One region of the Paenibacillus sp. ICGEB2008 genome, then DNA from elsewhere that is predicted to be linked to it. Evidence: riboswitches for the same ligand, from Rfam matches in the RefSeq annotation. Region 1 holds a riboswitch; the other holds the start of a gene.
The links. A riboswitch is a leader RNA that binds a small molecule or an ion and turns the genes downstream of it on or off. The one in region 1 is predicted to bind glycine.
Positions count from the first base shown of each region.

Region 2: it holds a riboswitch for glycine, as region 1 does, so the genes downstream of both, gcvT (glycine cleavage system aminomethyltransferase GcvT) here and C400_RS0114345 (alanine/glycine:cation symporter family protein) in region 1, are expected to answer to the same signal.

Region 1 covers NZ_AMQU01000014.1:253,959-261,734, reverse strand. Annotated here, with positions in the region: gene C400_RS0114365 (hypothetical protein) at 1-532, opposite strand, end outside; gene C400_RS0114360 (radical SAM/SPASM domain-containing protein) at 526-1,854, opposite strand; gene C400_RS0114355 (LytR/AlgR family response regulator transcription factor) at 2,430-3,176, shown strand; gene C400_RS27870 (sensor histidine kinase) at 3,569-4,195, shown strand; gene C400_RS0114345 (alanine/glycine:cation symporter family protein) at 4,321-5,739, opposite strand; glycine riboswitch at 5,898-5,992, opposite strand; glycine riboswitch at 6,004-6,088, opposite strand; gene C400_RS0114340 (glycoside hydrolase family 1 protein) at 6,257-7,714, opposite strand.
Region 2 covers NZ_AMQU01000008.1:72,519-80,294, reverse strand. Annotated here, with positions in the region: gene C400_RS0109170 (PTS mannitol transporter subunit IICB) at 1-936, opposite strand, end outside; gene gcvH (glycine cleavage system protein GcvH) at 1,364-1,762, opposite strand; glycine riboswitch at 2,065-2,257, shown strand; glycine riboswitch at 2,258-2,354, shown strand; gene gcvT (glycine cleavage system aminomethyltransferase GcvT) at 2,434-3,534, shown strand; gene gcvPA (aminomethyl-transferring glycine dehydrogenase subunit GcvPA) at 3,659-5,014, shown strand; gene gcvPB (aminomethyl-transferring glycine dehydrogenase subunit GcvPB) at 5,011-6,507, shown strand; gene ptsP (phosphoenolpyruvate--protein phosphotransferase) at 6,635-7,776, opposite strand, start outside.

The sequences.
Region 1 (7,776 bases):
CAGGAACACTTAATGCACTTGCAGTCGTCTTAACTGTAACTGTGTAATCCGAAGCTCCTTTACTAAAAGTTAAGGAACCTGAACCTTTTGTATTGTCATAACTAATGGCTTTTGAGTATCCTACAGGCACCCGAACTGACATTGAGGAACCATCTACACCTGTGATATCAAGATTAGTATTTAGCTCTGGAAGTGAAACTCCAGACTTTGTACTTTCTACCGTTATTTTTTCATAACTTTTATCAGGAATTAAAATATTAACTCTGTCGGAAATGCCGTTAGCTGAGCCTTTCCCCTTTACTGTGATGTAAATTGTAGATCCACTTAATGTAGAAGTGACAGTATACAAGGATTTGTTATACTCATAACTAAAATCACTTGCTGAAGTTTTTGTAACGGTGACATTACAATTTATAGCCGTTAGATTGATATTCTTAACATCATTTGAAGCTGCATTACTTGAAGCACCTAATGGCATCCCCATAAGTAAGAAACCACATAAAACAATACACATTTTTTTTAGCATTAACATGATTCAGAAACCTCCTTCTTATTTTCCGTTAATTGTCCAGCCAGTAATACTTTCGTGCACTCGGTAATATACTCCTGCAAATTATAACGATATTGCTCACATATGTTAAAGTCTGCCATTCTATTATGAGGACATCCTCCTAAACACACAGGTAAGTACTTACAGTCTGAACATTTTTCATCTTCAGTAGGATCATATAATAAATAACAACCAAGAAGCTCAGTATTCCATTTCACTGATGTATCTTCATTTATATTTCCAACACACTGCTCAATAATTCCAATATCGCTCCAACATTTATATAAATGACCAAGAGGATCAATAACGAAACTATTATATTTGTCCGCAGAACAATAATTACCTTTAGGTGCAGGATAAATATAACTAATTGGGATATCATTTTCCGACATAAATTTTAAATTAAATTTTGAATACATCTCGTCTGTCAAGCACTTAGTTCCCTCATACTTTCCATTCGTCGGCGTAACTAATCCTAGATAAGGTATTACATTTTCCAATAAAGAATTTTCCTTTAAGAATCCTACGATTTCATGTAAATTCAACCAGTTGTCTTGGTCAGTATTTATTCTCATAAATATCTTAATCATCCCTTTAATTTGCTTGAGGTTATTCATTATGACATCAAATGTCCCTCTTCCACTTACTAAAGGGCGTCTAAGATCATGTACTTCTTTAGGACCGTCAACAGTGACTTGAATATCATTTACTCCACATGATATTAACGTTTGAACTTTTTCTTTATTTAAAAGATAGCCGTTTGTAATGACACTGGCCGTATATTGTATATTGTTTTCTTTACATATTTCCAAAAAATCTTCCGATATCCTAACTATCTGCTTCATTGCAATCAAGGGTTCACCGCCATACCATGTAACATTAAGAGTGTCAAGTTTACTAGCATTTGCTTTAACAAAATTGACTATACTTTGAGCTGTTTCTTCACTCATAGTTTTGTTATGATATTGGTCTTTCTCAAAACAGTATACACATCGAAAATTGCAGGCCATTGTAGGGGCAATTGTTAGCATTAAATTAGAAGATTCAAACCGATTTTTTAAGAGGTTTACCTTTACATATGCTTTTTCATTCATATTATCTTCTACGATATAGCCACATTCGATAAGATTTTTAAGATAAGTATCATTATTTATTGCCAATCCATTGTTTGTAAGTTCACAAAACTGTTTATAGTACTCCGGTTCAAGAACTGCCAATGCACCTGTTCGAGAATTATAAAGTACCGTTTTATCGGTATTTTCAATAATGTCATTAAAAATAAAGTTATATTGCGAAGCTTTCATTTTAGCCCTCCTTAGAATGGATGCGGTCCCTATGTAATTATGAATCGATTAACTAGTGACAAAATTCACATAAGTTTTAAAAATAAGATGTACGCTCATTCTGAGTTGTAATAGCATTCTCGCAGTGCACACTAGCCACCAAGAATAGATGTCCATCATCCGAAACCGGACTGAATTTAAAAGCCATCCTACACCTTTATAGTTTATTCATATACTTTATTCTCTCTGGACAATATCTATACTAGATAGCTTTTCCTTCTCGGCTTTTAATGTAGCATAAGGCAAAAAGAAAAAATAAGCTTGTATCCTGAAATGCAAAAAAGTCCATCTCAACGACCAAATATGTCAGCTTCATGTGAGATTAATATTTTTGTTACCTATTCTAAGCAATAAAGAAGAACGTATCCATTCCCTCGCCTGGGCTACGTCCTATCCACAGTATAAGTATGCATTTGAACTTTTACTAACAAAAATTCCATAACCTGATGGTAATTTTTTTCATATGTAAAACATCACTTCGAATAGACTTTTTTTACAATATACTGGATTTATATAACATATTTGAGGTGGTCTATTTGTTTCAAGTTGCTGTTTGTGACGATGATCCCGCAATGCATAAAATTTTACAACACTTTTTCATGTGTATGTCAGTAAGTGAATCCTTTGATTTTAATCTACAATTCTTTTTATCTGGGGAAGATCTAATCAAATCTTACAGTTCACAAGAGCGATACCCCTTTCATATTATCTTGTTAGATATTGAAATGAGGGAATTATCGGGAATTGAAACTGCAAAACTTATTCGCCTTTTTCCTGACCGAGAAGTTCAAATCATATTTCTAACTAACTATCCAGAATACATGCTAGAAAGTTTTGAAGTACAAGCATTTCAATATTTACTTAAACCCCTTACTTATAAACTCTTTGTAGAAAAAATAAATAAACTATGTCATTATATGCGTTCTTCAGTATCCCACTTTCTGTCTGTGAAAAATAAAACTGAGCATCTTGTATTGAGACACTCTGAGATCATAGCCATCTCAAAAGGTGAAAACAATTACATCCATAATGAACTTTGTATTGCAACGGATTCACACAACTATTTTATTTCTGGAACGTTGAAAGCGGTTTATGAACAATTAAAATATCCGTTTGTGTTTATACATAGGTCAATAATTGTGAATTTAGTTCATATACGTAAGTTTTCAGCTACTTCTGTTATTATGTCAAACGAACAAGAATTCCCTGTAGGTCGTTCTCACGCTAAATCACTTCGTGAGGCGTATGCTCGTTTTATAATTTCTCGTTTTCAGGAAGGGTGAGTTTTTTGAATCATTGCGTTTACATTAATGTCACCTCGTTTTCTAATTACTCTTTATTTTTATTTAGCACAACAAAGCAAAGTCATTTTTCCAATCCAATAGTTAACCTTTTTTTACTTTTCGCCTCTTTACACTTCATACTTATTACAGTACTAGTAGTTCATTATTTTAAAAAAGGAAGAAAATACAAGATAGGGATTGTGTATTATTTTGTAATATTAATAGGAACATCGTTTAACTTGCTCATACATTACGGTTTATTTTCTTTTATGAAACATAATTTATTCTTTATAATGTCAATCATCAGTATTCTTGGAATGAACGTGATTAATGTCTTTCTAACGGACAAGTTGATAGAAAAGTCAAACCTCTCATGCTTTTTTCAAAAGCAAATGCTGATGCAAGAAAAACGTTATAAAGAAACAATTCGATCTCTTAGTGATATCAAACGAAGTATTCATGATTTCAAAAAACAGTTAATATTTGTCCGTGCTTGTTTACAAGAACAGAGGACGGAAGAGGGTGTTAATCACATCAACCAAACTCTAAAAAATATAGACTCACCAAAACTTCATATAACAACAGGACATCTCGTTATTGATGCTTTAGTAAATCATACTTTCAGCATCGCTAATAAAAGTGGGATAGCTTTCTTCCATCAAATCCATATTAACCCGGCAAATATTAGTATTGGAAGTCATGATCTATGTATTGTCTTAGGTAATGTTTTCGATAATGCTATTGAAGCTGTAATGCAGCTTCCTAGAAAGAAAGAGCATTCAATTCATTTGGAAATTTTCACCGATAATATTGCCCTATGGATTTATGTTCGCAATTCAAAAAGTAATTATCTCAATACAGCATTCTCAACCAAAACATACAATCCCCCTTTAAAAAAACATGGGTATGGATTACTTAACATCCAGCAAGTGATAAAGAAATATGGTGGTTATTTAAATACAACTATTACGGATTCGCATTTTCAAATTACGATTATGCTCCCATGTAATAACTCTTAGGTTTGTAAACGTTATGGATTAAGAGATATTCAGAATAAATAAAATGTCGGTAATCACCAGTCTTATAACCTAAAAAAAGGAGTACCCTCAAGCCTGTGATGGCTGAGGATACTCCCTTTTAGTATTTATGAATTTACCGTTTGTCCCTTTTCTTCTACTTGGATAGCCGCCCCTACATTGGCACCAGCAAGAATACCCTTGTTCTTATTAGGATACAAAGAATTCATATAAGTCCGGGTTTCTGCAACAACAATTCCCGACAAGCCGAGCAGTGCAATCAGGTTCGGAAAAGCCATCATGGCGTTAAAAATATCTGCCAGCAGCCAGATGGCATCGAGCTTGATGAACGCGCCTCCGGCAACCAGTACGATGAACAGATAACGGTATGGTTTAATCCACTTGACCCCAAGCAAATATTCAACACAGCGTTCCCCGTAGTAGTTCCAGCCAAGTATCGTTGTGAACGCAAATAAAATAAGGCTAATCGTCACGAGCTCTGCTCCAGCCGGAAAGGCACTGGAAAACGCATGCTGAGTCATCAGACCTCCATCATCATTTCCACTCCATATTCCCGTAACCAGCAATGTAAATCCTGTCAAATTACAAATAATCATCGTATCGATAAAAACGCCCGTCATGGATATTAGCCCTTGTTCTGCGGGCCATTTCGTCTTAGCTGCTGCTGCTGCGATTGGCGCACTTCCCAAACCAGCTTCATTTGCAAAGATCCCTCTGGCAACTCCGCTTCGCATCGCCAGCATAATCGTGGCTCCGGCAAATCCACCCGTCGCAGATGTTGTCGAGAAAGCCCCTTGTAATACTAGTGCGATCGCATGAGGAAGCTCTCCTGCAAACTTAATGAGTACGATTAAACAAACCACGATATAGAGCCCCGACATGAATGGAACAATCTTTGTGGATACCTTGGCGATACTTTTGAGTCCTCCAATCGTAACAACAGCCGTCAACACGGAAATAATGATTGCTGTAACTACTGTTGGCACGCCAAAGCTACTTTCCGTAGAAGAAACGATAGCCTTTACTTGCGGAAAAGTACCGATTCCAAATAGTGCTACAAGAATACCAGAAAAGGCAAACAACATCGCCAGCGGCTTGAAACGGCGGCCAAGCCCATTTTCAATATAATACATCGGTCCACCCGAAAATTGTCCGTTCCGGTCTTTAACACGGTATTTAACGGATAATAGCCCTTCCGCATATTTGGTTGCCATCCCGAAAAAAGCTGCAACCAGCATCCAGAATAATGAACCGGGCCCACCCAGTTTGATCGCTGTTGCGACACCGACGATACTTCCCGTACCTACAGTAGCTGCAAGTGCCGTACTCAATGCTCCAAAGCTACTGACATCCCCGCTGCCTTCGTCCGGCGCTTTACCAATTAGCTTGAGCGCTAAGGGCAATCGAATAATCTGAAGCATCTTCAGACGGATCGTTAGCCACAACCCAGTGCCCATGACGAGAATTAGAAGCGGCGCTCCCCACATCCAACTGTCAATCGTTTCTAACACATGTACCAAATTCATTTCAACCCGCTCCTTCAGCATAGTAGAAAACAAAAAAGAGTCAAATCTGTTGATTCGACTCTTGGAGAGGTTAAAGGCACGAAAAAATACAACCATCTTGTGCAGGATTTCACCTCTAAAAGCTTATAAAAAGCCTAGGGCTATCCCTGTCACAGGTTATTCGCGTCTCTGTCCTTTTGCCTGAGAGTTTAAGCAGATGTGATCTGCGGTGCACCTTCGGCGCCCAATTAAGGGTCTCTCCAGAGTTCTGTCCGTTTACGGTCCCTGCTCGTTGCTGTAAATCAGCCTAAGCACCTGAGAGTTTTGCCCCTTCGGTTGGAACTTTCATTCCATCTCCCGCAAACATCAACCAGACATATGAAATTTTTATTCATTATACAGAAAAATTTCAGCTTATTACAAGTGAAAAATTTGTGAAGCCCTCTGAAAGAATCAATAGAGTGTCTATACAAAAAGCGGGTACAGCAGATTGCATCCTGAGGATTTTCTCTGCTGTACCCGCCAAAACGATATGGAATTATAATTCTTCACCGTTGGTTGCTATCACATTTTTATACCAGTTAAATGAGTCCTTTTTGGAGCGTTGAAGCGTTCCGTTACCGTCATCATCCAGATCAACGTAAATAAATCCGTAGCGCTTGGACATTTCGGACGTAGACATGCTCACAAGGTCGATAGGTCCCCAGCTGGTGTAACCAATCAGATCAACACCGTCAGCAATCGCTTCCTTCATTTGGGCAATATGCTGACGCAAGTAATCAATGCGATACGTGTCATGCACAGAGCCGTCTTCTTCTACCTTATCATACGCACCCAGGCCATTTTCCACGATGAACAGTGGCTTTTGATAGCGATCATAAAACGTATTCAGTGTAACACGCAGGCCGATCGGATCGATCTGCCATCCCCAGTCGGAAGACTGCAGATACGGATTTTTCACACCGCCTATCAGGTTCCCTGCTGCCTTTTCGCCTTCTGGCCCTGCCGATACGGTCAAGGTCATATAGTAACTAAATGAGATAAAATCGACCGTGTTATTTTTCAAAATTTCGGCATCGCCGGGTTCTGTCTGGATCACAATATTATTTTCTTCAAAATAGCGGTTCATATAGTTGGGATATCCCCCACGAGCATGCACATCCGTAAAGAACAGGTTCATTTGATTTTCATGCTGTGCTTTCAGGATATCTTCTGGGTTACACGTATGTGGGTAGCTTTCAATGCGGGCCAGCATACAGCCGATCTGAGCGCCCGGAATGATCTCATGTCCCCGTTTGGTCGCCAATGCACTTGCTACAAATTGATGGTGCAATGCTTGATATATCGCTTGTTGCTTGTTTTCTACACGGTCAATAACCACACCGCCGCCTGTAAACGGGCTCATAGTCATGACATTAATTTCGTTAAAGGTCAGCCAGTATTTTACTTTATCCTTATAGCGTGTAAATACCGTTTCGGCATATTTTACGTAATGATCCACGACTTCGCGTCCCAACCAGCCATTATACTTCTGTGTCAGACCTAGCGGTGTTTCATAATGCGACAGTGTTACCAAAGGCTCAATACCATACTTGCGCAGCTCATCGAATACATTGTCGTAGAATTGCAATCCTGCTTCATTCGGCTCGGCATCATATCCATTCGGGAAAATCCGCGACCAGTGGATGGACATCCGGAATACTTTAAAGCCCATTTCTGCAAACAAGGCAATATCTTCTTTGTAGTGGTGGTAAAAGTCCACACCTTCACGCTTTGGAAAACGGGCGTTTACCTTCCCTGCCAAGATGTCCTTCAGTCGTTCGGACGAAATTTCTATAGCATGATCGTTCTTACGTTCTGATTTAGGTACATAGGCTATCATGTCTGCGCTGGATAGACCTTTTCCATCTACGTCAAAAGCACCTTCCAATTGGTTGGCTGCAGTTGCCCCGCCCCAGAGGAAGTTTTTCGGGAATCCTTTTAGCGTCTTCGTCATGGTATGAAAACCTCTTTCCTTAATTTAATGTTTTCACTTTAGTCAGTAACCCGTCAGGTGCT
Region 2 (7,776 bases), on a different contig from region 1:
ATAAGCAATGATACTGCCTGGTGAAGGAGCAGCAACCAGTCCGGCACCTGTCAACATAAAACAGAAGGTTCCCACAACGCCCCCTGCTATAGCAGCGAGAATTAGAATCGGCTTCATCAAAATGTAAGGGAAATAAATTTCATGAATCCCGCCGAAAAAATGAATGATAACTGCACCAGGAGCAGACGACTTCGCAGAGCCTTTACCGAACAGGCAATAGGCCAGCAAAATGCCGAGCCCCGGCCCAGGATTGGATTCAAGCATGAACAAAACGGATTTTCCTGTTCTTGCAGCTTCCTCTAGCGCAATCGGACTCAATACTCCGTGATTCAGTGCGTTGTTGAGAAATAATACTTTTCCGGGCTCAATAATGAGATTGACAAGCGGCAAGAGCCCTGCGTTCACGAGGAACTGTACACCTGCCGACAACACTTGACTGATGGTTTGCACGACCGGGCCAATCCCCACATGAGCGAGCAGTGCTAGAATGGCACCGATAATCCCGGCCGAGAAATTATTGACCAGCATTTCAAAACCTGATTTGACTTTGCCCTCAATGGCCTTATCGAACTTCTTCAAGATCCATGCAGCCAGCGGGCCAGCTACCATTGCTCCCAGGAACATCGGGATATCGGCCCCCACAATGACACCCATCGTCATAATGGCACCGATCACACCTCCACGCTGTCCGTGAATCATCGTGCCTCCTGTATAACCAATCAACAGCGGCAGCAAATAATTTTTCATCGGATCAACCAGTTGTGCAAAACCCTCGTTCGGGAACCACCCGGTCGGAATAAAGAGTGCTGTAATTAATCCCCACGCAATAAAGGCTCCCATATTCGGCATCACCATACCGCTGAGAAAACGGCCAAAACGTTGTACGGCGACACGAGCGCCACCGTTTGAACTGGACTTTGTGTCCACTGTGCTCATATTCATATCCTCCTTGTGAGTAAATAGCATCACTACCTTTTCTTAAAATTCATACTAAATGACAGCGCTATCTTCATCAACGAAATGAAAACGTACTTTCGTCATGAACGTTGATGACAACATTTAAATTTAAAATAACGGACAACGTATTATACCTGCATAATTCTTCTTAATATGACCGATAACAATAGAAATTAGTCGAAAAAACAGTGCTGTAAATCTGCACACTTATATAGAGGAGCTCACCTCTAAATCTAATAAATCGACGTAATTACGTCTTCTAAAAGACAACAAAAAAATAGCCGCCATGTCAGATCATAGCGACTATTTTATACACAAAACGAGCGGACTAACGATGCTTTTATTCAATTCAATATCCATATAAAAATTTAGAATAAAGCGCTAATATTCCATCTTATATTGCTCGTTATTGTTCATCCGAAATCAACTGCTCGTACTGATCCGCAGACAGCAGCTTGCTCAGAGCTTCCTCGACATCATTGCCCATCTCTACTTCAATCATCCAACCCTTTTCATAGGGAGATTCATTCACCAGCTCAGGTGTGCTTTCCAGAGCTTCATTTACTTTCAATACGGTTCCCGCCACCGGAGCAAAAAGGTCGGATACGGTCTTCACCGATTCAATTGTACCAATCTCTGCCCCCTGTTCAATCGTTGCTCCCGCCCCAGGTAATTCCACAAAAACAATATCACCCAGTTGATGCTGTGCAAAGTCTGTAATGCCGATCCGCAACGTCCCGTCTGCTGTGCGCTGAACCCACTCATGTTCGTCTGTATACCAAAGTTCCCGTTTCACTTCACTCATCCTGCTTTCGCCTCACTTCCACATGAATAAAATGCTTTTAATCACCTGTATTAGACAGGTTAAGATTATGACAACATGAGCAATCATGTCAATAATACTAACAAAAATACTTCATGTTATCTCATATAGCATAGAATATTAAAAAATGATAACTTGTAACAAACGCTTACATATCCTTATTTATACATTAAATGTTTTTTGGATTGTTTTATATGACATTTTTATTGACATTTTGAATGAATTTGCGTATTAATGGGTTATAGCAAATGCTTTTGGAAATACCCCGACAACTGCAAACGCGGATGAACGCGGAGGGAGAGACTACCCAAAAAATTCGCATAGCTGTTGTCGTTTCTGAGACAGTTGTGCACGCGAACTCGGATCAACTTGTTACCTGCAAAACCGGGTAACCTACCGTTGATCCAAAAGGTAGCGCCGAAGGAGTAAACTTGCATTGCAGGTGAATCTCTCAGGCAAAAGGACCTCTGCCGGACGCATCTCTGGAGAGCATTCGCGATTAGAGCGGATCACCCAAGGGGAAACCTGGTTCACACCGGGGTAACTTTCTGGTATCAAGGACAGAGCTGAAAGAAGAGTATGGACTGCCGTCTATACGTTTCTTTCAGCCTGTCTTTTTTGTTTAGCCGATTACACTGGATAGGAGTGAAAAAATGTCTAATTTGCGAAGAACACCATTATTTTCGTCTTACGGGACGCAGCCCGGGGTTCGTTGTATTGACTTTGGCGGGTGGGAGCTTCCCGTTCAGTTTAACGGCATCCAAAAAGAGCATGAGGCCGTCCGGCAACGCGCGGGTTTATTCGATGTCTCGCACATGGGCGAGTTTTTGGTTGAGGGCAAAGAAGCCGAGGCTTTTTTGCAATGGGTAACCACGAATGATGTCAGCCAGTTGGAACCGGGCCAGGCACAATATTCACTCCTGTGTTACCCCGATGGAGGCGTAGTGGATGACTTGCTTGTATACTGCAAAGGACCAGAGCGCTACATGCTCGTTGTGAATGCCTCCAACATCGACAAAGATTGGGATTGGCTCATGCGCCACGTACCTGCATCGGTTCATCTGGAGAATGTGTCTGATGCGATCGCATTGCTGGCATTACAAGGTCCGGAAGCAGCACATATTGCCGCAGCCGTGACAGATACAGATATTACGAATCTGGCATCTTTCCGATTCCATGAGAACGTGCAATTGTTCGGAGCAAAAGCACTCGTCTCCCGAACCGGATATACCGGCGAAGACGGTTTTGAATTTTATATACCTGCTGAGGAAGCGCCCGCCGTGTGGAATGGTTTGCTTCGTTGCGGTGAATCGTATGGGCTAATTCCCGCTGGGCTTGGTGCTCGCGATACACTACGGTTTGAGGCACGGCTGCCGCTGTACGGACAAGAGTTATCTGCCACCATTTCACCGCTTGAGGCTGGTTTAGGTTTCTTCGTCAAGCTGAATAAAGGAGATTTTATCGGCAGAGAAGCACTGCAACACCAGAAAGAACAAGGAATTCCTCGCAAGTTGATCGGGCTGGAAATGATTGACCGCGGTATCCCGCGCGCTCATTATCCAGTCTTCGCGGAAGGCCAACACATTGGTGAGGTCACAACGGGGACTCAATCGCCCACCTTGAAGCGTAATTTGGGGCTAGCCCTGGTGGACAGTCGTTTTAGCACCCTATCTACACCGTTAGAGGTCGAAATTCGAGGTAAACGCCTGCGTGCGGAAGTGGTCGCAGCCCCCTTTTATAAGCGGCCACGCTGATCCTAAATCCTCTTCATTTCAAAAAAATGATCATGTCAGATACGAAATTCTGGATTTTCCAACTACGATTATGTATTAGCTAATTTACTATCTAAATTTTGCTTTTCGAAAGGAGCCAGAACTTATGAAGCAGCATCGCTATCTCCCCATGACCGAACAAGATCAAGCCGAAATGCTGCGTGTGGTGGGCGTATCATCCATTGATGATTTATTCAGTGACATTCCAGAGGCAATTCGATACCAAGGGGAACTCCCTCTTTCCTCTCGGCTTGACGAAAGAGCCTTAACTCGCCACATGGCCGAGCTGGCCGGACACAACGCCAATACAGACACACATGCCAGCTTTCTTGGTGCAGGTATTTATGATCATCATATTCCGTCCGTCATTCAGCACATCACCTCACGTTCCGAATTTTACACAGCCTACACCCCCTATCAGCCGGAAGTAAGCCAGGGCGAGCTGCAAGCCATTTTTGAATTCCAGTCGTATATTTGCGAATTGACAGGCATGGCAGTAGCGAATGCCAGCATGTACGATGGAGCGACAGCTCTGGCGGAAGCGGGCTCACTGGCCGCCGCAGCCACGCGCCGTAAACAGCTTATCGTATCAAGGTCTGTCCATCCAGAGGCACGCCAGGTATTGGTAGCCTATGCGCGCGGATTGGACTTGGACATCGTGGAGATCGGCTGTTCGGACGGCGTAACGGATGTCGATGCGCTTGCCGCGGCCGTATCGGAACAGACGGCGGCTGTCTTGATCCAAAGCCCCAACTTTTTTGGAGCCGTGGAAAATCTGAAGCCGATGGCTGACCTGATCCATGCACACAAGGGGCTAATGGTCGTCAGTGCCAACCCATTGGCACTTGGCTTGCTGGAGGCGCCCGGTAAGCAGGGCGCGGATATTGTTGTAGGAGACGCGCAGCCGCTTGGGATCTCGTCCTCCCTCGGCGGTCCAACCTGCGGTTACTTTGCCGTTTCTCAGGCACATATGCGTCGTATCCCTGGGCGTATCGTAGGCCAAACCACGGACCGCAACGGCAAACGCGGCTTCGTGCTGACCTTGCAAGCGCGGGAACAACATATCCGCCGCGAAAAGGCCACGTCTAACATTTGTTCCAACCAAGCGTTGCTTGCTTTATCTGCATCTGTGTACTTGTCTGTCATGGGTAAACAGGGTATCCAGGAAGTAGCCGAGCTGAATTTGCATAAAAGCCGCTATGCGTTAGAACAATTGCTGAGCTTGAATGGCATAACTGCCTCGTTTCACGCACCGACCTTTAACGAGTTCGCCCTTAGGCTGCCTGAAGGTACGAATATGAGCCAACTTCAGGACAATCTGCTAGCTGCCGGATTTATCGCAGGCTATGATTTGGGCCGGGACTATCCGGAACTTGCAGGTCATATGCTGATTGCCGTGACGGAGCAAAGAACCAAAGAAGAGATTGACCAATTTATACACACCTTGGAGGGATTGCTATGACACACACCGGACCGGATCAGAAACAAGAGCTGTTGAAGGAACACGATCAAGCGCTCATTTTTGAATTGAGCCGTCCGGGTCGCATCGCTTATTCCCTTCCCGAGTGCGACGTTCCTCGTCGCCCCGTGGCAGAGCTTTTGCCGGATTATGCGCTGCGCAGCGAACCTGCGGCATTACCCGAGGTATACGAAGTAGATGTTATTCGCCATTATACCGCCCTGTCCCAGCGCAACTTCGGCGTCGACAACGGGTTTTATCCGCTTGGCTCGTGTACGATGAAATACAATCCAAAAGTGAATGAGGATGTCGCCCGTTACGCAGGCTTCGCTAAAATTCATCCATATCAGCCGGAGAATAGCATCCAGGGGGCTATGGATCTGCTGCATACGCTCCAAAACGATCTGGCTGCGTTGACCGGCATGGATGCCGTCACGCTCCAGCCCGCTGCTGGCGCCCATGGCGAATGGACCGGGCTGATGATGATTCGCTCGTACCACGAGGCACGTGGTGAGCGACGTACCAAGGTGCTCGTGCCGGATTCCTCGCACGGTACGAACCCCGCCAGTGCAACCGTAGCGGGCTTCGAAACAATCACCCTTCCCTCCACCCCTGAGGGGCTGGTGGATCTGGACGCGCTCCGCCAAGCGGTAGGCAACGACACCGCTGCGCTCATGCTGACCAATCCGAACACGCTGGGCTTGTTCGAGAAGCAAATTACTGACATTGCCGCGATCGTGCATGACGCAGGTGGTCTGCTCTACTATGACGGGGCAAACTCCAACGCCATCATGGGGATTACCCGCCCCGGGGACATGGGCTTCGATGTGGTGCATCTCAATTTGCACAAAACGATGAGTACTCCGCACGGTGGAGGGGGCCCGGGCGCTGGACCCGTCGGCGTAAAGCAGCGACTGATTCCCTATTTGCCCAAGCCGTTTGTCGTACGTGATCCGCAGGGTGTGTACCGCTGGGATCGGGAGCACGTAGATTCTATTGGGCGGGTCAAAGCCTTTTACGGAAACTTCGGCATTCTCGTCCGAGCCTATGCCTATATCCGCAGCTACGGTCCTGATGGCTTGAAGCGGGTGTCCGAATGCGCTGTACTCAATGCCAACTACATGATGCATCGGCTGGCTCCGCACTTTGACCTGCCTTATCCTGGGCATTGTAAACACGAATTTGTCATGTCAGGGCGAGGTTTGAAGAAATTTGGAGTACGCACGCTGGATGTAGCCAAACGATTGCTTGATTTCGGTTACCATCCGCCTACCATTTATTTTCCGCTAAATGTAGAGGAATGCATCATGATCGAGCCGACGGAAACAGAAAGCAAAGAGACGCTGGATGCTTTTGTCGACACTATGATTCATATTGCGCGCGAAGCCGAGGAGAACCCTGAGCTGGTGCTCAATGCACCCTATACCACTCCACTCACACGCCTGGATGAAACCACTGCAGCCCGTAAGCCTGTGCTGAATTGCGCATGTAGTTAAGGTTAAATTCAAACACAACAATCCAAGCATACAAAAAAGCCGGTATCTGTTGAGATACCGGCTGCTGTATGTATACAGCAATTTTTGTTGGAAAAAGATATAACCTTTGAAAATGTGATACCCTTCCTTATGCTTCGATGCTTTGAACCAATTCAACAACCTGCTCGGCTGTTTGCATATCCAGAGCTTTTGCAGCCAATTTCTCCATGTCCGCACGGGACAACTTGGAGATTTGACTACGTGCTGGCAGAATGGAAGTTGCGCTCATGCTGAACTCATCCAGTCCCAGACCCAGCAGCAACGGAATTGCTGTTGTGTCTCCTGCCATTTCACCACACATACCAACCCAACGTCCTTCACGGTGAGCGGCATCAATAACCATTTTCACCAGACGCAAAATGGATGGATTATATGGTTGATACAGGTAAGAAACCCGCTCGTTCATACGATCCGCTGCCATTGTGTATTGAATCAGATCGTTAGTACCAATACTGAAGAAATCCACTTCTTTAGCGAATTGGTCAGCCAATACCGCTGTAGAAGGAATTTCTACCATGATGCCCAGCTGAATTTCTTCAGATACGGATACACCCTCGGCTACCAACTTTTCTTTTTCCTCCAACAAAACAGCTTTAGCTTCACGGAATTCGTTCAGCGTAGCAATCATTGGGAACATAATGCGCAGGTTACCGTGCACGCTTGCACGCAACAAAGCACGCAATTGAGTGCGGAAAATATCCTGGCGATCCAGACACAGACGAATAGCACGGAATCCGAGGAACGGATTCATTTCTTTCGGCAGATCCAGATAAGGAAGTTCTTTATCTCCACCGATGTCCAAAGTACGGACTACAACCGGTTTGCCTTCCATTCTTTCCAGAACCGTTTTGTAAGCTGTATATTGTACATCTTCGGATGGGAGCTTGTCGCGTCCCATGTATAAGAACTCCGTACGATACAAGCCAACGCCTTCACCACCGTTGTCTAGAACACCAGCTACATCGTTAGGCGTACCAATATTGGCTGCCAATTCGACATGGACACCATCGACGGAAACCGTAGCTTCGCCGCGCAGCTTACGCCACTCTTCGCGTTGCTTGTCATATGCCACCTGTTTAGCACGGTATTCTGCAACGATTTCTTCGGTAGGATTCACGAACACGTGACCATCCAGACCATCGACGATAATCAAATCGCCGCTTTTAGCTTGAGACAATATATTTTTTGTTCCTACAACAGCAGGAATTTCTAATGAACGAGCCATAATAG